DNA from 2 places in the Vibrio sp. JC009 genome. Region 2 is predicted to be linked to the other one. Evidence: predicted binding sites of a transcription regulator. Region 2 holds the regulator's gene; the other holds the start of a gene.

Region 1 (12,110 bases), 200 kb from region 2:
AAACTGAGAGTCGTTTTTACTGCAGTTCTTCCTGCCGCCATTCTGCCAGCACTGGCGCTGGTGGCCAAACTGCCAGGCCGGAACCACATGTTCCCATTCGATACGACTGGCTCTTCTTTCCTGTTTGCGGACCTGATAGCCGCACTCTTCCAACTGAGGAATCCCTTTTCTTCCCTGCCACTCGATATCGCAGCCGCAGTAAAAGCTGACAGGGTGGTCCTGATAGATTTTAACCGCGATTTTCTTTGCTTTAGAAAACGACGAAGGGGGCGCAGAGAACGCAACAGCAGGAACTAGTGCGACAGAAAGTATGAGTAAATGTGATTTGAGCATATAAAGGACTGAAGTTAAGTATTATTTTATTCAGTCTAACACTCATTTGTCGTATTGGTATGTGGTTCTGATTGATTTTAGGAAAGTTGTTTTCCGGTAAACAAAAGCGGCTGCCTGCAACTTTTACAAATATAGTTTGCCTGTTTTCTCTGAACTTTATTATGGCGTCTTATGGAAAGGGCGTACTGTTCACAGCTGCACTGATATTCAAAGGTCTTCCCCTGAACCGAGATAACCTCAAAGCTATGTGTGGTTTTTGCCGGAATACCGAACACCTTCTCCATCACCATCTGCCACTCTTTCCCATGAGGGCGGACTTTACCAAACACCTGAAAGGTAACCAGATGAGCCACTTCATGAGGAATCACTTCATTAATAAAAGCGGTATAGTTTTCTTCAAAAAGAACCCGGTTTAACCGGATCTCGCTGGCCTGAAGATAAGCCTTCCCTGCAGCTTTACCACGAAGCTTAAAATTAACAGAAGGAAGTTCAAAAGAGCGCTGAAAAGCAACCTCAGCCCGGTGAACACACCAGGAAAGTTTATCTTGGATATCTTTATATTTTTGCTCAGCTAATTTATTCATATGCATAAAAAAGGTTGAGCAAGTTGCCCAACCTAATATTTTTAACCTGCAACCTGCAACCTGCAACCTGCAACCTGCAACCTTATTATTTAATTCCCGCAAAATCGCGAATAAGCTCAACTTTATCCGTCTTCTCCCAAGGGAACTCTTCACGACCAAAGTGACCGTAAGCAGCCGTCTTCTTGTAGATAGGCTGAAGCAGGCTCAGCATTTCCTGAAGACCGTATGGGCGCAGGTCGAAGAACTTACGTACAGCATCGATGATGATGTCGTGAGACACTTTTTCTGTACCGAAGGTTTCAACCATAATAGAAGTTGGATCAGCAACACCGATTGCGTAAGAAAGCTGGATTTCACAACGGTCTGCAAGACCAGCTGCAACGATGTTCTTAGCAACGTAACGAGCTGCGTAAGCTGCAGAGCGGTCAACCTTAGATGGATCTTTACCAGAGAAAGCACCACCACCGTGACGAGCAGCACCACCGTAGGTATCTACGATGATCTTACGGCCAGTCAGACCACAGTCACCCATTGGGCCACCGATAACAAAACGGCCGGTTGGGTTGATAAAGTATTTCGTTTCTTTGTTCAGCCACTCTGTCGGAAGAACCGGCTTGATGATCTCTTCCATTACTGCTTCACGCAGAGCGTCAGTAGAGATTGAATCACAGTGCTGAGTAGAAAGAACAACCGCATCGATGCCTACGATCTTGCCTTGGTCGTACTGGAAAGTTACCTGAGACTTAGCGTCCGGACGCAACCATGGCAGTGTGCCGTTCTTACGTACTTTCGCTTGTCTTTCCATCAGACGGTGTGCGTAAGTAATCGGAGCTGGCATTAGCACGTCAGTTTCGTTAGTCGCGTAACCAAACATGATGCCCTGGTCGCCAGCGCCCTGTTCTTTAGGATCAGTCTTATCAACACCCTGGTTGATGTCAGGAGACTGCTTACCGATAGTGTTCAGAATTGCACATGAATCAGCATCAAAGCCCATGTCCGAATGAACGTAGCCGATTTCACGAACAGTTTCACGAGTCAGTTCTTCAATATCAACCCATGCAGAGGTAGTGATTTCACCACCTACCATTACCATCCCTGTTTTAACATAGGTCTCACAAGCTACACGGGCTTTAGAATCCTGCTCAAGAATAGCGTCAAGAACGGCATCAGAGATCTGGTCTGCGATTTTATCCGGATGACCTTCAGATACAGATTCTGAAGTAAATAGGTGCTTAGCCATAATAGTGAGCTCCGTAATTTAAAGGTTAAAAAAGATGCTCAGCTGCATCTTTTAAAAAATAGTGTGATTTTGTAAATACGCCTACACATGTAGGGGCTTTTACATCTAGACGTCTATTTTAGATTCTTCCAGTAAAAATACAAGTGAAAATTGATATAAGTCAGGATAGCAACTATCAGCTATCAGCCGTCAGTCTTTAGTTGTACTTGACTTAGTTACACGATAATGTCCCCATAACCCCATAACCCCATAACCCCATAACCCCATAACCCGCAATTCCCTAAGTAAAACGTTTGCAGTCCGCAACCGCCTTTGAGAGAATATGCCCGCAAATTTCCGGATGAAATTTTTATTACTTCTTTCTCTATCAATTCGCTTATCTATTCAGGAGCAGACATGCCGTCTCAAAAAGAATTAGCAAATGCAATCCGTGCACTGAGCATGGACGGTGTTCAACAAGCAAACTCTGGTCACCCTGGTGCGCCTATGGGTATGGCTGATATCGCCGAAGTACTTTGGCGGGGCCACATGAACCACAACCCACAAAACCCTGAGTGGGCTGACCGCGACCGTTTTATCCTGTCAAACGGCCACGGCTCTATGCTGATTTACTCTCTGCTTCACCTGACTGGCTACGAGCTGTCTATCGATGACCTGAAAAACTTCCGTCAGCTGCATTCTAAAACTCCGGGCCACCCTGAGTATGGTTATGCACCAGGCGTTGAGACAACAACAGGTCCTCTTGGTCAGGGCATCACTAACGCAGTTGGTATGGCGATGGCTGAGCGTGCTCTTGCTGAGCAGTTCAACAAAGAAGGTCACGATATCGTAGACCACAATACTTACGTATTTATGGGTGACGGCTGTCTGATGGAAGGTGTTTCTCACGAAGCATGTTCTCTTGCAGGTACACTTGGTCTTGGCAAGCTTATCGCTTTCTGGGATGACAACGGTATCTCTATCGACGGTCACGTTGAAGGCTGGTTTGCAGACGACACGCCTAAGCGTTTTGAAGCTTACGGCTGGCATGTTATTCCTGCTGTTGACGGTCATGATGCGCAAGCGATTAACGCTGCTATCGAAGCTGCGAAAGCAGACCCTCGTCCAACACTTATCTGTACTAAGACTATCATCGGTTTTGGTTCTCCAAACAAGTCCGGCTCTCACGACTGTCACGGTGCGCCTCTTGGTCATGAAGAAATTGCAGCAGCACGTGAATTCCTTGGCTGGGAACACGCTCCTTTTGAAATCCCGGCAGATATCTACTCTGAGTGGGATGCGAAAGAAGCTGGCGCGGCGAAGGAAGCTGACTGGAATGCTAAATTTGAAGCATACGCAGCAGCATACCCAGAGCTTGCAGCAGAATTTAAGCGCCGCGTAAACGGTGAGCTTCCTGCAGAGTGGGAAGAGAAGACTTCAGCAATCATTGCTGACCTTCAGGCAAACCCGGCAAACATCGCATCACGTAAAGCTTCTCAGAACGCGCTTGAAGCTTTCGGTAAGATGCTTCCTGAATTTATGGGCGGCTCTGCTGACCTTGCGCCTTCTAACCTGACTATGTGGTCTGGCTCTAAGTCTCTGACTCGCGAAGACTTCTCTGGCAACTACATCCACTACGGTGTACGTGAGTTCGGTATGACGGCTATCATGAACGGTATCGCGCTTCACGGTGGTTTTGTTCCTTACGGTGCAACCTTCCTGATGTTTATGGAATACGCACGTAACGCAATGCGTATGGCTGCTCTGATGAAAGTTCAGAACATCCAGGTTTACACGCACGACTCAATCGGTCTGGGTGAAGACGGCCCGACTCACCAGCCGGTAGAGCAGATTGCTTCTCTGCGTGTGACTCCAAACATGAGCACATGGCGTCCATGTGACCAGGTTGAATCTGCAGTAGCATGGAAATACGCAATCGAGCGTAAAGACGGCCCGACTTCACTTATCTTCTCTCGTCAGAACCTGGCGCAGCAGGAACGTGATGCAGAGCAGTTGGCGAACATCGCAAAAGGTGCTTACGTACTGAAAGAGTGTGAAGGCAAGCCTGATCTTATCTTTATCGCAACAGGTTCAGAAGTTGAGCTTGCAGTAGAAGCTGCAGCAGTACTGACAGCTGAAGGCAAGAAAGTACGCGTTGTTTCAATGCCTGCTACTGATGTATTCGATGCACAGGACGAAGCTTACCGCGAATCTGTACTGCCATCTGATGTAACCGCACGTGTTGCTGTTGAAGCGGGTATTGCAGACTACTGGTACAAGTACGTTGGCTTCGGTGGCCGTATCGTTGGTATGACGACCTTTGGTGAGTCTGCTCCTGCCGGTGAGCTGTTCAAGATGTTCGGCTTTACTGTTGAGAATGTGGTTGAGAAGGCTAAGGAAGTTTTGGTTTAAACCCTTAGCTTTTGTCAGCTTTTAGTTAAAGCGCCCTTTCTTTAGTTGAGAAAAGGCGCTTTTTCTTTTATAAAATGAATTATATTCGGTGAGCTGCCTATTTATATCGAGGTTGTTACATGTTGCTGGTCTTTTTGTTCCTTATTTATATAGTAAAGGTTTATTCTCTAGGACGTGCTTTCTATATTGATGACCCTAGTAGTTATATAAATATAGCTATCAGTGATAGTGTAATAATTTTTCTTTGCTTTTCTATTTATTATTCTTCGACTTTGTTTAATCAGTGGATATCGAAACTGTTAAAGCTACTTATATTTCTTATTTCTCTATTCTATATACTAGATCTTTTGATTATATATACTTTTAATTCAAGGTTCTATCTTGATGATATCGGGAAATATTTAACTAACTTAGAGTTGGATGTAGTTAAACCGTTTTATGTGTTGTTGATTTCGTGTTTTCTATATTTTGGATTGACCTTTTGTATAAGAGAGAATAATAATCTTAAAAGAGTTTGGTTTAAGATTATAACTTCTTTGTTATTAATGGTTGTAGCTTCTTTATATAGTGTGGATTCTTCTGTTAGAAGTCCATTTTTTAAGAATTACATATTGGTTAATCTTTCTATTACATATAAAGCGGAATATTCAGATGAATTTGTTAAGTCTTTTTCGTACGTTAATGATGAACAATGTGGGAAGATATCTACGAAGATACCTAAAAATATAGTTATATTTCTTTTTGAGTCCTGGTCGTACTATCAAAGTGAATGGTTTGGTGGAGACAAAAACTGGACTCCACAATTGGATAAGTTAGCAAAGGAGAACATATCATATAATAATTTTTATGCGAATGGATTTACCACCGAAGCTGGACTGTATGCTTTGTTCACTGGGGATATTCTAATTCCTTATAAAGTCGGTTATGGAACAGATGGTGCAGTGGGGTTAAACTCAATTGGATACAGTTCCTCTCTGCCTAATAGATTTTCAAAATTGGGATATATAACTAAATTTATAACTTCAGGGGACTTGAATTTTTTAAATAAAAGATCATGGTTAAAATCATTAGGATTTGAAAGAATTATGGGTAATGAGATTTTTGATAAAAAAGAACGGAAATTCCTATTTGATTCGGTGTCTGATGAAATGCTCTATACTAAAGTGAATGATTTGATTAATGACGACAATAATAATTTTATAGTTGTTGAAAATGTAAATACTCATCAACCTTATTACTACCCTGATAATGGAGAAGTGAAAATTTCAGAGGAGTTTGCATTTAAATATGCAGATAAGCAACTTTCGAAGGCTGTTCATAGTCTCTCTGAACCTGATACTATGATTGTTGTAATGAGTGACCACCGGGCAATGACACCAATAACGGAAAAAGAAAAGTCTGATTCTGGTAGGATGGCTGCTAGTAAGGTGCCAATGTTTATCGTTTGGAAAAATAAAAATATTACTGTAGAAAATGTGCTTCAACAAACGGATGTTCTTCCAAGTATTCTAAATATGATAGATGGACACCAATGTATTTCAAGTTCAAGAGGAGCTATATTACCAACGAATAATATAGCGGATTCTAAATGTGTTTATTATGCTAGAGGGGATGAAAGGTCTAAAGTTTCGGTTATGTGTGACAATAATCAGTTTGATGTTTTATTAGATGGTGATGATACTAGGGTTCTTGAGAAAGGAACTTTTGAATATAAATCAGTTGACTACTTAAATATGATTAGAATAAAAAACGATCAGGGTATTAGATAATCTGTATATATTTCTGATATGTGTTTTTCTTCCATAAACATGACCATCTCTCCCTCATTGTTTACTGTATGCACATAGGTAGGAATTCCAAGTTTCTTTAATTTTAAAGGTAGATCTGTTATGGCTCTTTCTTTAGGCATTGTAATGGCAATATTTCCGTAGAAATCTTTTATTTTATATAGAACATAGTTATTATTTATCAGATGTCCATATAGAGCCCAGATAACATTTTTAAATCCAATTTTTCTTACTTCTTTTAAGTTGTCTGGGTCATATATTTGTGGTATTACTCTATCTTTTGCTTCTGGAATTTGTTGATAAATTTTTTTCAAACCTCTTAAGTTATCACTCTTTATATCGGTTATTATTACTGTGCCAGTATTTTTATTCATCCAATGGGACAGTCCTTTTAAGGTACAGTTTTTATATGTCTTTTCCTCATCTACAATCGATTTAAATTCATTTAAAGACGGTACCCTATGAGGACCTTTGGAAGGGTAAAAAGACCTCCAGTCATGAGCGCAGACTAAGTGTTTATCTGATGTAAATAAAAAATCTATTTCGAAGTATTTAAACCCATTATTAAGATTATAATCTAAGGCTTCATAAGAGTTTGTATAGGTGTGGTTATCGATTGCACCACCTGCATGAGCTACTCTTTCTGTGGGGAACCCTTTCGCTTTAGTCGATAATGGATAATAAAAAGGAACGAAACTATAAACAAAAAGAACGAAGACCAGTGGGTAATATATAAACCTCATGCAATCGGCCTAACGATTTCTTAAATAAAATAGTTTTTTAGCTTCCACTCTACCCCGACTAACATTATCCAAGATCAACCCAGTAAACAGACAAATAATAGCAATAACCCCAATACTGCTGGAAAGAATAGCTGTCGGAAATCTTTCTACCAACCCGGTTGCCATAAACTCAAAGATCACAGGAACGCCTAAGAACAGAGATATGACCGTAAGCAGAAGTGCTGTGGATGAGAAAAACAACAGTGGTTTAATATCTCGGATAAGGAACAAAATAAAGCTAAGGATCTTAAACCCATCGGAAAAAGTACGCAGTTTGCTGCTTGTGCCTTCTGGCCTTGATTGATAGCTGGTTGGTAGCTCCATAATGGGGAGCTTGTGATGTAAAGCATGTACAGTTAATTCTGTTTCTATCTGAAATCCATCACTCAATACCGGGATTGTTTTTACAAAGCGTTTACTCATAACACGATAGCCTGAAAAAACATCGGTAAGGGATGCGTTAAAAAAGCCGTTGATTAGGCTAGAGAAAGCCTTGTTCCCCAGAATATGCCCTGTTGGGTAGGCTTCCTTTGCAATTGACCTTGTGCCGACAACCATATCCAATTGTTGCTCGATTAGGGTTTCAACTAGCGTAGGAGCAGCCGTTGGATCATAAGTTGCGTCCCCGTCAGTCATTACATAGATATCCACATCAATATCTGCAAACATTCGTCTGACGACTTCACCTTTCCCTTGCCTTGGTTCTTTTCTTACAATGGCTCCAGCTTCCTTGGCTTCCTGAATAGTGTTGTCCGTGGAGTTATTGTCATAGACGTAGATTTTGGCGTCTGGAAGAGCCGACTGAAATCCGCTAATAGTCTCTCCAATAGCGCCAGCTTCATTAAAGCAAGGAATAATTACGGCTACACTATGGTTATTGTTTTTCATACATTCCCTCTTTTTGAACCTTAAAAAGCACCTCGCCGGAAGAAGTGGAGTCGATAAGCTGAATCCAGGAAGGTAGCTCCTTTTCCGCCAATCTATTGATGAATGAGCCTTTTTCTGAGTGATTTCTTAACAGAGCGCTTTGTTTTTTTTCTCCTATAAGAATGTATGAAATATCTTTATTTGCAAGAGACTGCCTGACTTGTTCCATATCATTTTCTACAAATGTTTCTATGGTATAGGTATTGCCTTTGATATTTCGGTGGTAAGGTGCAGAAAGAATGTGGTTATCTGTTCTTGCTAATAGAATAGCCCCATACTCAATGGGAGCTAATATCAACTCCTGATGCACTTCATTCTCTTTAATTAACTGCACCAAAGAAATTTTATCTTTATCAACAGTCGTTAGCTCATTCCCAGATTTAGTATCATCCTCAGAAAGCCCACCCAGTGCAACGGTGATAAATAGTGGTGATAGCCAAAGAACAACAGCGACTCTCGCCAGTGAGGTTTTTAGCTTTTCTGTTATAGACAGGCAGAACAGTGTTTGTAGAGGAACGCCAAGTAAAACAGCAATCAGAGATGCCCTGTTTTGCCAGAAGAGGCACTGCGCTACAGCTAAGATAAAAACCAGATAAAGGGCAATGTATTGCGGCTTTTTCTTAAGAAAGTAAATGGAGAGAATTGCCGGAAGATATATCAGGAAAATATTACTTGATGAGAAGAATCCATCTTGTCTGATGTATTCCAGTTTGGATTTTGCCTCTGCAACATGATCTAACCAGTACTCTAATAACAGGGGCGGGTAACCTACATATCCGCCTGAGAGCACCTCTGGGAAAAGCAGTATTGTGGGTAGTACTGAGAGTCCGCCTAGAAGGAACAGCGCAGCGATTTTGTACTTTTTATCTTGCTTTAGTGCTATCGGGGCCAGTACACAGAAAATAACCCCGGAAAACAGACAGGAGGCAAAGAGAGCAGAAATCGCATCGGTATGCGGGATGAAAAATTCAGAGAACGGCCGGTTGAGCAGAGTACAGACAACAGTGAAAATAAAAGCACTACTACATAAGTTCAGAATGTATTTGAAAGCGTTGGGCTTGTAGAAGTAAGCCATCAAAGTGAAAACAGACAAAGTGATAGCATAAAAAATAACATTACCGACTCCGACCCAGAGAGACAGTGCGATAAGCAGCCCCTGTAACCAGGCAATATGCTTTTTATCTAAGTCAGCGCTGCTGAGCGGTAGCAGGGCTAAAAACAAAGCTGCGATAGCAAGCTGTATATTGTGGTGATCTATAGAGCCGGGAATAAACTTTACCAGCAATGCAGAAGATACGGCGTACACCGCACAATAGAAGGCCGAAGATGCGCCAAATAAGCGGATACTGAGAATTGACAAACTGGTAACAGTAACCAGCATATATATAGCTGGCACCAGAGTCATTGAGATTGCTTTTGCAGTCTCAGGCTCAAATACCGAAGAGAAAATCAGTGTAAAACCTGCGAGCGGAATATCCGGAAGGCGGGACCAGTGCATAATCTGACCGTCTTGCGGATTAAAGCGCTCCATGGGTTGTAAGTACCAGTGACCATGCTCCAGCCATTCAGAGAACTGGACGTATCTCATATAGTCGTCGTTATCCCAGAGATCCATTCCTGAAACTTTAGGCCAGAACTTCACCGCTGAAATAACGGAAAGTAGGATGACAAAAATCAGAACAGGATAAAGGTGTTTTTTTAGTTCTTGTTTGGGTAATAATAATGGTGAATCAAGGCTAGACACTACTGGTTCTCGTAGGTTGTAAGTGATACATCTGTATGATTTCATTAATGAGAAAGTATATCCAGTGACAATGGTGTTATGTCAGGGTTTTGTAGAATCATGTCTCATTCTATATACAGGAAATTCAATTAGTTCATGTTAAGAGTAGCAATAAACGGATTTGGCCGTATCGGGCGCAATGTACTTCGTGCCCTATACGAAAGCGGTAAGAACGAAACGATTCAGATAGTCGCAGTAAATGAATTAGCCCAGCCTGACGCTATGGCGCATCTGCTTCAGTTTGATACCAGTCATGGTCGTTTTGGTAAGAAGGTGACCAATGATCAGGAGCATCTGTTTATTCACCATGCCAGCGGCGATTTTGATTCTGTGCGTATTCTGCACCTTGCAGATATTGAGCTCTTACCCTGGCGGGATCTGGATGTGGATATTGTTTTAGATTGTACCGGGGTATTCGGCAATCAGTCTGATGGACAGAAACATATCAAAGCCGGTGCAAAGAAGGTGCTGTTTTCACACCCGGGGGCGAGTGACTTAGACAACACCATTATTTATGGTGTTAACCATCAGACCCTTAAGCCTGAGCACAATGTGGTTTCAAATGGTTCTTGTACAACAAACTGCATTGTACCGATCATTAAGGTGCTTGATGAGGCATTTGGTATTCAGTCAGGCACAATTACAACCATTCACTCAGCGATGAATGATCAGCAAGTCATCGACGCTTACCATTCAGATTTGCGCAGAACCCGCTCGGCCAGTCAGTCAATTATTCCAGTTGATACTAAGTTGCATAAGGGAATTGAAAGAATCTTTCCGAAATTTTCCAACAAGTTTGAAGCAATTTCTGTGAGGGTGCCCACTGTTAATGTGACCGCAATGGATTTAAGTGTCACTATCGGTACAAATGTGAAAGTTAATGACGTAAATCAAACCATCGTAGAGGCATCTCGGTGTACATTACGTGGCATTGTTGATTATACTGAATCACCTCTGGTTTCCATCGACTTTAACCACGACCCGCATAGCGCGATTGTGGACGGAACCCAAACCAGAGTGAGTGACGGTCATTTAGTGAAAATGTTAGTTTGGTGCGACAACGAATGGGGTTTCGCCAACAGAATGCTGGATACCGCCACAGAAATGTTCGGCTAAGAATAATTTTGCCGGAACATAGAAAGACTACCATCGAGCCGTGGTAGAACAGGGATAGTAGAAATATTTATTTCAGGACTTGAAAAAAATATCCAGCATCCCAACCTTAAGTGCAGTTAAAGAATTTATGGTTTGGCATGGAGCCAAACCGCTCAAACTTTTTAATTTTAAATATCGAGAGGACAAACCATGTCTGTAATCAAGATGACTGACCTGGATCTAGCAGGTAAACGTGTATTCATCCGTGCTGACCTTAACGTGCCAGTAAAAGACGGCAAAGTAACTTCAGATGCACGTATCCTTGCATCACTACCAACTATCAAGCTTTGCCTGGAAGCTGGTGCGAAAGTAATGGTTACTTCTCACCTGGGTCGCCCAACTGAAGGTGAATATGCAGAAGAGTTCTCTCTTGCTCCTGTAGTTAACTACCTGAACGACGCACTAGACTGCGAAGTTAAACTGGCAAAAGACTACCTAAACGGTCTTGAACTAAACGCTGGTGAGCTTGTTGTTCTTGAAAACGTTCGCTTTAACAAAGGCGAGAAGAAAAACGAAGAAGAGCTTTCTAAGAAGTACGCTGCACTTTGTGACGTGTTCGTAATGGATGCATTCGGTACTGCTCACCGTGCACAGGCTTCAACTCACGGTGTTGGCATGAACGCTCCTGTTGCATGTGCTGGTCCTCTTCTTGCTGCTGAGCTAGAAGCACTTGGTAAAGCAATGGACAACCCAGAGCGCCCACTGGTTGCTATCGTTGGTGGTTCTAAGGTTTCTACTAAGCTGACTGTTCTTGAGTCTCTGTCTAAAGTTGCTGACCAGCTAGTTGTTGGTGGCGGTATCGCAAACACATTCATCGCTGCAGACGGCCACAATGTTGGTAAATCTCTGTACGAAGCAGACCTTGTTGAAACTGCTCAGAAGCTAATGAAAGAGTGTTCTATCCCAGTTGCAACTGACGTAGCATGTGCAAAAGCATTTGACGAAAACGCAGAAGCTGAAATCAAGAACGTTGCTGACGTTGCTGATGACGACATGATCTTCGACCTTGGCCCTGATTCAACTGCGGCTCTTGCTGAAATCATCGGTAACGCAAAAACTATCCTTTGGAACGGCCCTGTAGGCGTATTCGAATTCAAGAACTTCGAAGCGGGTACTGCTGGTATCTCT
Region 2 (12,110 bases):
ATGATAACCGTGTAGTTTTCGATGAGGTAATGATCAAAGACCTGACCGACAAAGTCTTGTGTGGCTCTTTTATATGCTGGTTTCATACGGTTTCGCCAAACCAGAGATTGGGTTACACCAGCGATGTTAAGCTCTTCATCGGTAACTTTAACTATATTGCAGTAATAAAGAACAGATTGTTCAGAATCGAGCAGTAGAGCTAGTTTAAATCCGGAGTCATTCTCGTCATAGCGAATGAATCGGCAACCGACTGGTATTACAAGCTTGGTATCTTTTAACTCGTAACCATTTTGGGCTGCATGCAGGTACTCTTCCACGTTTCTTCCGCGCTTTGCCAGAAACGCGAAGTCTTGCTTCATATCTTTGGGGTCGTAGAAGATCTGCGGCATAGTAAAGTCCGTAAGTTAACGTGAAAACGAACAAATTATAACATAGAAAAAGATAACCGGATGTTCTGGTGAAGCTGCTTCTTATGCGCTATACATGAAACCTGCAAAAACACGTTTCATGTATAGCTGAGATTATGCTTTTGGCTATACATAAAAGCTGCTAAAGTTGATTTCATGTATAGCTCGATTTGCATTTCCAGCTATACATAAAACCTGTTAATTCACGCCAATCCTGTTGCTGAAAGTGTTGTGGATGAAGACTATTTCGATGAAATTATTGAATATTAATCCGAGCCAAAAAGATCTCTGGTGTAGACTTTGTCAGCCACATCTTCAAGCGCTCCTGTCATCCGGTTTGCAACGATAACGTCTGACATAAACTTAAACTTATCAAGTTCACGGATTACTTTCGAGTGGAAGAAGTGTTCTTCATTTAGTGCTGGTTCGTATATGACAACCTTGATTCCCTTTGCCTTCAGGCGCTTCATAATCCCTTGGATAGAAGATTCTCTGAAGTTATCTGAGCCTGACTTCATTATTAAGCGATAGATACCAACCACTTTGGGATTTCGTTTAACAATCGAATCGGCAATAAAATCTTTACGGGTACGGTTTGCATTTACAATGGCACCAATAATGTTGTTTGGAACGGTTTGATAGTTCGCCAGAAGTTGCTTGGTGTCTTTCGGAAGACAGTAACCGCCGTAGCCAAAAGAAGGGTTGTTGTAGTGATTACCGATTCGTGGATCTAAGCCAATTCCTTCAATGATTTGCCGTGAGTTCAGGCCAAAGGCTTCTGCGTAGGAGTCTAATTCGTTAAAAAAAGCTATGCGCATTGCCAGATAGGTATTAGAGAACAGCTTTACCGCTTCTGCTTCTGTTGAATTCGTATACAAAACAGGAATATCGGTCTTAATCGCCCCCTCTATTAACAAGCCAGCAAAGGTTTTCGCTCTTTCACTCTGCTCGCCAATAATGATGCGAGAAGGGTAGAGGTTGTCATAGAGGGCTCGGCCTTCACGCAGAAATTCCGGAGAGAAGATAATATTGTCACTGTTAAATAGTGCTTTTACCTTTTCTGTGTAACCTACCGGTACCGTTGATTTGATAACCATGACGGCATTTGGGTTGATCGCCATTACATCCCGGATAACGGATTCAACTGAAGAGGTATTGAAATAGTTTGTGTCAGGATCATAGTCTGTTGGGGTTGCGATAATAATAAAGTCAGCGTCTTTATACGCAGCTTCCTTGTCCATTGTGGCAACAAAGTTAAGCTCTTTTGTTTTTAGGAACGCTTCTACTTCCTTGTCTGCTATAGGGGATTGCTTTTCATTCAGAAGTTTTACCTTATGCTCAAGAATGTCAACGGCAACAACCTCGTGGTTTTGCGCCAGCAATATGCCATTCGACAAACCCACATATCCAGTACCTGATACAGCTATTTTCAATGCATTGTCCTTTTAGAGTGGTGTATAAATGAGTATAGACCTGCTTTTTTCTCTGGCCTGTGATGTTGGTTGCATGTGTGCTTAGGTATTTTGATGCAAAGTCGCCTATATTTATTTAGGTACGTATGGGAAAAGGTTATTGAACATAAGCTTTGACTATAATCTTGTATAAGAATTGGGAGATAAGTGCGTGTCTCAAGGCGGTAGCGTGTTATTTATTGATTTTTAACGTTTAGGCACGAAACATTATACTCTTATCACAAAGTAAGGAACAGGTTTGAGGCTGATAGTTAACAGCGGGATTTATTTGTTAAGCAATATAATATGTGCTTTGGTCCCGTTCTTTCTTCTGCCCATAATGACTAGCTTTTTGACACAAGAAGAGTACGGCCAAGTTGCTATTTTTCAGATGGCTGTATCTTTATTCTCAATATTCATTGGTTTAAATTCAGCTAGTTATGTAGTTAGAAAGTATTATGACAATGATACTATAGACGAAATTAGATATGTAAATGGTGCTTCACTATTACTATTAGCTATTTCTTCAGTTATATCTATTTTATTTGTTTTTTATGTTTCTGATGTACTGTCTGAAATATTAAAGGTGCCAGCTTCGTGGCTATATTACGCAGTCGTAATTTCTATATCATATTTTATTTTTCAGTTTATGTTAGGTCAAATTCAAGCTCGTGGTAATTCAAAGTCATATGGGTTATGGCAGATTGGATATGGTTTTTTTCATTTTATTTTAGCATATAATTTTATTGTGTTTTTTGGGATGGGTGCGGAAGGAAGGGTTGAAGCGTGGTTAGTGGCTATTATATTTGTTTCAGTTTTATCACTAATTTATTTAATTAGTAAGCGTCTTGTTAAGATTAAAAACATAAAAAAATCTCATATTCAAGAAATAGTTGAATATAGCACGCCATTAATACCCCATATGTTAGGATTTATCCTTCTAGGATTAATTGATCGGTTTATAATTAGCAGAGAATTGGGATTATCTAAAGTTGGTGTCTACATGCTAGCAATGCAGATAAGTATGGTTATTCATTTGTGTTTTGATGCGATTAATAGGGCTTATACGCCTTGGTTATTTAATGCTCTGAATAAAAATGACGTGAAATTAAATCATAATATAATAAAGTACACATACTATTTTTATTTGCTGCTTGTTTTAAGTATTGTACCCATGTTTTTTCTATCGCCTAAACTTGTTGTGCTTATTGGAGGGAGTAAATACGAAGAATCTTCATATTTAATAAATTGGATATGTTTGGGTCAAATATTTCATGGTATGTATTTATCTGTTAATAACTATGTTTTCTATGCTAAAAAAACAGCTTTATTATCTATTGTAACAATTGGTTCTGGTGTAATTAATGTTATTTTGTTATTGGCTGTTATTAATTGGTTTTATTTGCCTGGAGTTGCGATAGTATTTTCTATTTCTAAATTTATTCAATTTTTAGGTACATGGTGGTTAGCGAGCAAGGTTTATCCTATGCCATGGCTGCATTCTTTTAAAAAGGTTTAAGTCTATAAATGAGTTCTTTACCCTTAGTGTCTGTTTATATTCCCACCTATAATAGGAAAAAATTGTTAGAGAGAGCTGTTGAATCGGTATTGAAACAAACATATAAAAATATAGAGATAATTATCTCTGACGACGGCTCTGATGATGGTACAGAGGAGTATTGTTGTAGTATTATTCTATGTAACAGTAATATTACTTATATTAGAAGTAATCGCTCATATGGTGCATGTCATGCAAGAAATAAAGCGATTTCTGTTGCAAAAGGTGAGTATATTACAGGGTTAGATGATGATGATTTACTTAAACCTAACCATATATCAGAATTAGTTACAGCATTTTCAACAGATTACTCGTTTGTTTGCACTTCATACATAGAAAACTCTAGTAAAGGAAAAATCAATAGAAATAATAAGTTAGGTATAGTAACTATCGAGAAGCTATTACATTATAATATTGTTGGTAATCAAGTGTTAACGTTAACCAAGAGGATACAAGATATTGGAGGTTTTGACGAGAGTTTGCCTGCTTTCCAAGACTATGATTTATGGGTTAGATTGGTTAAAAGTTACGGTAGTGGGTTTAAAATAGATAACTTGTCTTATGTTTGGGACAATATGCATGCTCAAGAAAGAATATCATCTAGTTTAAATAAAACAGCCAAAGCGTATGAGATTTTTTATAGTAAACATAAATTACTAATGAATCATTCAAACAAAAAGTCAATGAAAATAATGAATGTAAAATACTCTGGTACTAAATTGTCACTTTGTACTCTTATCAAAAATATAAATATATATAATTATAAGCTCTGTATTTCTCTGTATTTGAGAGGAAGTTTTAAATATGTTATTGAATTTATAGATTACTTTCGTTATAAGTAGTTGTGATCGTAATAATGAGCCTTGTAAGTTTATTTTTAGAGGTCGTAGGTTATGTCAACTTTGGAAGTTTTAGTATCTACAATAAATGATCGAATTTATGATTTGGAAATTAATGATGATTATTGTTATTTGATCATGCATCAAATATCAAATAATAAACAATATGACGATGTTATTTTCTGTCAGAATAATGTGCGATATTTTCAGGTAAAAGGAAAAGGTATCAGTCGTAGTCGTAACCTTGCACTTGAAAAAAGTAGAGGAGATATTGTTTGGATAATGGATGATGATGCATCACTACACCTTGGTGCAAAAAGAGTTATAGTGGATCTATTTGAAAAATATGATCCAGATATGTTGGTTCTGAAAGAAAATTGTAGAAGAAAATTAAACTCAAGAAAAATAATTAAGCATAATTTATTTACCGCAATATCGATAATATCAATTAATATGTGTATATCGAGAAAGGTCATTAGCGAAGGCTTTCGTTTTGATGAAAATTTTGGTCTAGGAACTAAGAGACCATCGGGTGAAGAGTATATATTTTCAACCGATCTACTTAAGTCGGGTAAGGTAATATTGCAAACTGATTACTGTGGAGTTACGCATCCGGATGTATCATCTGGTTACTATTTCTATGAAACAGATGAAGGTATATTAACCAAGTTCTGTATGTTTGATAGGGTTTTTGGATGGTTTGGTTTTGTAGTTTCTTTGCTATTTCTGATGAAGAAGTTCAGATTTTTGTTTAAAAATAGGAGGTTACTTCATTCTCTGGCGTTATACTTAAGACATTATGTGCTTTGTGATGAAAGAAAAAATTGATATAAGTATCATTACCCCTTGTTTTAACCCTGATAATGGAGCTATGAAAGGTGCTCTATCCTCTGTATTTATCGAAGGTCCGCTTACTTACGAGCATCTGGTTATTGATGATGGCTCGAGTGAGGCTGACTGGTCGCTGGTAAGCAACCTGATATCTCCGCTACCAAATGTTTCAGTCTGTCGCCTTAATGAAAATAGTGGTCCAGCGGTTGCACGTAATAAGGGCATAGAACTAGCAAAAGGTCGCTATATAGCCTTCTTAGACGCAGACGATATCTGGCATCCTGATAAACTAAAAAAACAAATCACATTTATGCAGGAGGCAGGCACAACTCTCTGTTATACCGCTTATGAAATTATCGACCAACAAGGCAATATCATTGGCTGTCGTTCTGTTCCTAAGACGCTTACTTATAAAGACTTACTGAAGTGCAATCAAATCGGTTGCTCAACTGCGATATATGATACTAAATTGATAGGTAAACAGTATTTTGAAAATCTGAGACGACATGAAGATCTAACTCTTTGGCTAAAAATAGCCAAAACAGGCGCAAAAATAGCAGGCCTCCAAGAGCCTCTGGTTCAATACCGTGTCGGTGCCAGTTCAGTCTCTTCAAACAAGTGGAAAGTGTTAAAGTACCAGTGGAAAATTTATCGCGAGTGCGAAAAGCTTGGTTTCTTCACTTCAGTTTACTACTTTATTCACTACGCAATTAATGGCCTGAAGAATCATTATTTTACTTCGCCCCCAACCCGGTAAGCATAATCCCTATCGTCTTAACTGCAATCTTCATATCTAACACAAACGATAAATTCTTAATATAATACAAGTCATACCCTAATTTGTGCCGGGTCATATCAGTAGTATCCGTATACCCCTGCTCAACCTGTGCCCATCCAGAAATGCCCGGTCTTACAACATGCCGAAAATTGTAAAAAGGAATCTTCTTTTCGTATTCCTGTACCAGCTCCGGCCGCTCCGGTCGTGGACCGATTAAGGACATATCTCCTATAAGAACATTCCACAATTGAGGAAGCTCGTCCAGGCGGCTTTTTCTCAGTAAGTTTCCCAGTTTATTTATTCTGTGCTCTTCTTCTGTAGCAAAAAGCCTGCTGTCTCCTCCATATGCTTCTTCCATTGTCCGGAATTTATAGATAGTGAAGCGTTTGTTTTTGTAGCCGATTCTTTCCTGAGAGAAGAGTATTTTTCCTTTGCTGCTTGTCCGTATCAGTGCCGCAATAATGGTGCAAACCACCACAACAGCAGGGAGGATTGTAATGATAAATAAGCGCTCAATGACGGATTTACTGATCATATAAGTTTGAGAGGGTAGCAACGTGCCTATGCTGTTTTCACTTAAATGCGTGGTGGGGACTTTTCTTTCCAGTCTTTCTTTAATGGTTTCGGAGTGGATTACCGGTACATTGCTGATGGAACAGTCTGCCAGAAATTTTTCCTGCTCGTTGCTCATAGGCTTGTGCAGGTTTACCACTAAGCCATCTTCGACATCAGAGATCGAATATGGATGCTCCACAGGTTTTAGCTGCAAAAATGAGTATTTCTGTAGGTCTTTAAGGTTAAAGTTTGTAATTACGCTGAGTGACACTTTTTGATATCTGGCCTGAAAGTAGAAAAATCCCAGTAACCATATAAAAGTGATACTTGCACCAAGTGCTAAAACAGAACGTGAGTACTCTATCCGGAACATAGCAATAGTGGCGATAGCGACACAATAACAGCTTAAAAGTATGGGCAGGATTTCCTGTTTCCGGTCAGAGATTACTTTGGGTAACGGCTTTGGAAGCAGGGTTATGGTGCACCAGTAGCACCCTATGACCACTGGCAGGCTGTTTCTTACGGTGTCGGGAAAGTCCGGAAAGTGAGTTAAAGACAAAAGCAGTATTCCCCCGGTAATACCCAGAGAGGCAATAAGATGAGTCATTCCTGATCTGTTTAGTCTCACGTTCTGCGCCTTTAATTATTAAATTTGCAAATGTTACTTCCGTTTTCGAATAAAACGTCTATATGTCTAAATATGCGGTAAAACTTTCAGCTTCATTATTTTCTTCATATACTTAGGTTAAGCAACGAATCGGGAAATGTCATGAAAACACGCGAAAGAATTGTGCATGCAGCACTGGAACTGTTTAACGAGCATGGTGAGCGTAATATCACAACCAACCATATTGCCGCTCATATTGATATCAGCCCGGGCAACCTGTATTACCACTTTAGAAACAAACAAGAGATCTTAAGAGAGATTTTCGCCATTTATTCAAATGAGCTGCTGGAGCGTTTTACTCCGGTAGAGGCTCAGGAAGAGAGTCTTGTGATGTTAAAACGTTACTTAGACTCCATCTTTACTTTGATGTGGAAGTTCCGCTTCTTCTATGCAAACTTGCCGGAAATTCTTCACAGAGATCCGATATTGCATGAGCGTTATCTGGAAGTGCAGACAAAGATGCAGGAAAACATCGCTGCAATTTTTGCCCTCTTTATTGAAAGAAAGCTGCTGGAACTGACCAAAGAAGAAGCGCGCTTGCTGGTGACATCAACGCACCTTGTGGCAACTAACTGGCTGAGCTACCGGGCGGCTATGTCGAAAGATACCAAAATCACTGAGCAGGTTATTCACCAAGGGGTTCTGCAGCTTATCTCTATTGTTAAGCCGTATACTACGCCGCTTGGAACTGAGCAGGTGAAATTGATAGAGGAAGGTATCAAGGCGATGCATGCTTCTTAACAAATAGTAAAGGCACCGGGAGGTGCCTTTACTTTACTCTGTTTACATTAGTCTTTTCCCAAACTTCTCGATATGTTCAATTAACGCCTGATTATTAATTTTGTGTTTAACCAGCATATCAACTTTGTAGGGAATCGTAGTTTGCTCTATCTGACTTAGGATAGAAGCGACGTCGCTAGTTGTAATTTTCTCGCCAACTAAAACAATATCAATATCAGAGTTTGGTCTATAAGTCCCCAGAGCCCTTGAACCGAATAGCCACGCTTCTTTCACACTTGAGTATGCTGTGATAATGCTGAGAATAGTCTGCTGATGTTTCAGGCTAATTCCGTTATCAGTCATCCTGAGATTTCTCTGTTAAATAGGCAACAATTTCTGAAATTGCTGGCTCAAATGTTTCTACAATTAAAGCCTGCGCTTCAAGCGCATTTTCTTCATCGTAGGTGTGGGTTAGAAGGTTGCGCTTGTTAAGTGCTTCCAGAAGCGTTTCACACTGCTCTGGTGAGATATGTGCAGCTTCCATAGCTGTGCGAATTGTGCCTCTTGGTGAAGCTGCATCGTATCCTTCATATTCAACCAGATCTTTAAGTGTTTTCCAGGTCAGCTCAAACGAAAATTCAAATGTCTGAATTAAGCCTGCAAGTTCCAGTTCACTGTAGGATTCTTGCGAGCAGGCTTTAACCAGTCTTTTGTGAGCTTTTTGCAGATTTTCAAAGCGCTGTTTCCAGCGTAGTGGATTAGTGGTCATAGAGTGAACCTCTGATTCTGTAGTTATGGCTCTTTTTTTGTTACCTTGCTCCTGAGCTTATTCTTCGTCATTCCGGAAGTTGCGAAACTTCTATCCGGAATCTACCGTCTGCGCGTTGTAGAGTACCGTGATATCTTAACTCTACAACACTCTGAAAGTAGATCTCGGATATTGCTTTGCAATTCCGAGATGACGACATATTTTCCATTTGTAATGCCTGGTAACTACTTGGCACAAATAGGCCTTTTGTGAACTGGCTCTGGCTGGTTTCACTTACTCTTCATCAAAAGCTTCAATCTCAATGCCCATCTCTTCCAGCATTTTCTTCGCTTCTGCCGGGATATCATCCGGACGGTCTTTTCTCAGGTCTTCATCAATTGGCAGAGGCTGGCCTGTGTATGCGTGTAAGAATGCTTCACACAGAAGTTCACTGTTTGTTGCATGGCGAAGGTTATTTATCTGTCTGCGGGTACGTTCATCGGTAAGTATCTTAAGTACCTTTAAAGGGATTGAAACCGTTACCTTTTTAACCTGTTCACTCTTTTTCCCATGTTCCGCATAAGGACTAATGTAGTCACCGTTCCAGTCAGCCATTGCACACCTTTGTTATCAGAAAACTTTGAATAATAAATCTAACTGTTAATTTTAGCGGGATTTACTGCCATAAGCAAAGGCGTTTAGATGGCTAGATGGGTTGACGGCTAAAGTTGTAGGGGGTAAATTGGGCTATGGGCTATGGGCTATGGGCTATGGGCTATGGGCTATGGGCTATGGGCTATGGGCTATGGGCTATGGGCTATGGATTTCTACCTGTAACCCCTAAACAAGTATATATTTACATAACAACTATAAATAATCAGCAAGCTCAAAAGGAAATAACTAGTTATGTCTCAAAGGAAGTCTTCAACTATTGCTGTCAGGACGGGGATTGAATCTGATACTCAGTTCAATGCCGTTGTGCCACCGATTTATCTTTCAACAAACTACAGTTTTCCTGAGTTTGGTGAAGTGCCTCAATATGATTACACCCGCTCGGGGAACCCGAACAGGGGGATGCTGGAGCAGGCTCTGTCTGAGCTAGAGTCCGGAAAAGGCGCGGTAGTCACAAACTGCGGGACATCTGCGCTTAACCTGATGGTTTCTGCTTTTTTAGGGCCGGATGATCTGCTTATTGCGCCGAATGACTGCTACGGTGGTTCGTACCGGTTGTTTAATACCCGTGCTCAGAAAGGTGACTTTAAAGTTCAGTTTATCGATCAGACAGATGAAAGTGCGCTGGAGGCAGTTCTGGCTCAAAAGCCAAAACTGATCCTTCTGGAGACGCCGTCTAACCCGTTGGTACGTGTGGTGGATATTGCGGCGGTTTGCGAGAAAGCGAAAAAAATCGGTGCTTTGGTTGCCGTGGATAACACCTTTTTGACACCCATATACCAAAAGCCTCTGGAACTGGGCGCGGACCTGGTTATTCATTCAACCACCAAGTATATCAACGGTCATTCCGATGTGATTGGCGGGGTTATTGTTACTGCAACAGAAGAGCATGCAGAAGAGCTTGGCTGGTGGGGGAACTGTATTGGTGCTACCGGGACGCCATTTGACAGCTATATGACGTTGCGAGGTTTGCGTACACTTGGAGCCAGAATGCGGATTCATGAAGAGAGTTCACTGGCTATCCTGGAGGCTTTGAAAAAACAGCCTTTGGTGGGAAGTATTTATCATCCTAGCCTTGAAGAGCATCCGGGGCATGAAATTGCTAAAAAGCAGCAGTCGGGATTTGGTTCAATGTTAAGTTTCGAGTTTGCTGGTAGTTTTGAGCAGTTGAAAGCTTTTGTTAATGAGCTGAAGCTGTTTTCACTTGCTGAGTCTCTTGGCGGAGTGGAGAGCCTGATTTGTCATCCGGCCTCCATGACTCACAGAGCAATGGGTGAAGAGGCGCTTGCAAAAGCCGGAGTATCACAAAACCTTCTCAGACTTTCAGTGGGTCTGGAAGATAAACAAGATTTAATTTCAGATTTAGAATATGCCTTTAATGCGGTTGCGGAGGGAGTATAAATGACCGTTTCTCGTCAGTTACATAAGTTTGGTGGCAGTAGCCTTGCTGATCCTGAGTGCTATAAACGCGTAGCGAATATTCTTAAAGAGTACTCAGACAAAGAAGATTTAATTGTTGTTTCAGCAGCCGGTGATACCACCAACAGGCTGATTGAGTGGTGCGATACGCTGGATAAAGACGGACGCATCGCTCATGAACTGCTTATGTCGCTGCGGGAATATCAAAGCGGCCTTATCACCGCTTTACTGGATGAGCCGGATGATCTGCTTAGCCAGTTTCACTCGGAAATTACCGCACTTGGCGAGTTAAACGCGCCTTTAACTATTGCTCAGAAGTCCGCAGTTCAGGGGCATGGGGAAAGCTGGTCGGCAAGGTTGCTTTCTGCGCTGCTCAACCAGAAGGAACTGCCTGCGGTAGCTGTTGATGCAAGAAACTTCCTGCGGGCAGAAAGAGCCACTCAGCCAGAGGTGGACGGTGCGCGTTCATGGCCACTACTTAAAGAACTTCTGGTGCAGCATTCAAATCACAGGTTAGTGATTACTGGTTTTATGGCCCAGAATCAGGCGGAAGAGACGGTACTGCTGGGCCGTAATGGGTCGGACTACTCCGCAACCGTTATTGGCGCTCTTGCGGAAGCCTCGCAAGTAACTATCTGGAGCGATGTAGCTGGTGTATACAGCGCCGACCCGAGAAAGGTTAACGATGCTTGTCTGCTTCCGTTGCTGCGCCTTGATGAAGCCAGTGAACTGGCTCGCCTTGCTGCTCCTGTGCTTCACAGCAGAACTCTGCAGCCGGTTGCCCAGAGTGCGATGAACCTGGAGCTAAGGTGCAGCTATCAGCCTGAAGCTGGTTCTACCCGTATTGAGCGTGTACTGGCTTCTGGCCGGGGGGCTAAAATTATCTCATCACTTGATGAAGTTCTGCTTATCGAGCTTAATTTTGCTGATGGCCATGACTTTGAGCGCGTTCAGGAAGAGGTGATGGGCAGGCTGCAAAGAGCGCAGTTGCAGCCTCTTGCTTATGATATTCAGGCCGATCAGGGTGAGCTTTTGCTGGCTTATACAGCTGAAGTTGCGGCAGGTGCTCTGGAGTACCTTCAGGATGCCGCTATTGAAGCGGATATTCACCTTAGAGAAGGTTATTCAATGATTGCTGCGGTTGGCGCGGGAGTGACCAACAATGCAATTCATAGCCACGGCATTTATCAGCAGTTAAAAAACGCGCCTGTTAAGTTTATCAGCGAAGCGGAAACCGGGCTTAGTCTTGTTGCTGTTCTGCGCAAAACCGACACTCAGCTTCTGGTGAATGCGATTCACAAGCAGCTGTTTCAGGCGCAAAAGCGTATTGGTCTTGTCTTGTGTGGCAAAGGAAATATCGGCTCCAGCTGGCTTGAGCTGTTTGCTAAGCAGAAGACTGAGCTTGAAAAGCGTCGCGGCATGAACTTTGAGCTGATTGGTGTGGTTGATAGCCACACTTACTGGA

Evidence for each region. The regulator MetJ, encoded in region 2, represses methionine synthesis genes. The targets are predictions, from matches to a motif close to TTAGACNTNTANANGTCTAA.
Region 1: the regulator MetJ is predicted to act here: its motif matches at 2,255-2,274, upstream of metK (methionine adenosyltransferase).

What each region holds. Positions count from the first base shown of each region.
Region 1 covers NZ_CP092106.1:417,156-429,265, forward strand. Annotated here, with positions in the region: gene L3Q72_RS02060 (endonuclease) at 1-333, opposite strand, end outside; gene L3Q72_RS02065 (SprT family zinc-dependent metalloprotease) at 411-917, opposite strand; gene metK (methionine adenosyltransferase) at 1,003-2,157, opposite strand; gene tkt (transketolase) at 2,554-4,548, shown strand; gene L3Q72_RS02080 (LTA synthase family protein) at 4,668-6,317, shown strand; gene L3Q72_RS02085 (hypothetical protein) at 6,302-7,078, opposite strand; gene L3Q72_RS02090 (glycosyltransferase) at 7,088-8,005, opposite strand; gene L3Q72_RS02095 (hypothetical protein) at 7,992-9,788, opposite strand; gene epd (erythrose-4-phosphate dehydrogenase) at 9,924-10,943, shown strand; gene L3Q72_RS02105 (phosphoglycerate kinase) at 11,133-12,110, shown strand, end outside.
Region 2 covers NZ_CP092106.1:219,620-231,729, forward strand. Annotated here, with positions in the region: gene L3Q72_RS01045 (hypothetical protein) at 1-389, opposite strand, end outside; gene L3Q72_RS01050 (nucleotide sugar dehydrogenase) at 674-1,840, opposite strand; gene L3Q72_RS01055 (oligosaccharide flippase family protein) at 2,118-3,377, shown strand; gene L3Q72_RS01060 (glycosyltransferase) at 3,386-4,258, shown strand; gene L3Q72_RS01065 (glycosyltransferase) at 4,310-5,083, shown strand; gene L3Q72_RS01070 (glycosyltransferase family 2 protein) at 5,067-5,843, shown strand; gene L3Q72_RS01075 (sugar transferase) at 5,821-7,047, opposite strand; gene L3Q72_RS01080 (TetR/AcrR family transcriptional regulator) at 7,189-7,827, shown strand; gene L3Q72_RS01085 (nucleotidyltransferase domain-containing protein) at 7,870-8,169, opposite strand; gene L3Q72_RS01090 (HI0074 family nucleotidyltransferase substrate-binding subunit) at 8,162-8,575, opposite strand; gene metJ (met regulon transcriptional regulator MetJ) at 8,849-9,169, opposite strand; gene L3Q72_RS01100 (O-succinylhomoserine (thiol)-lyase) at 9,461-10,627, shown strand; gene L3Q72_RS01105 (bifunctional aspartate kinase/homoserine dehydrogenase II) at 10,628-12,110, shown strand, end outside.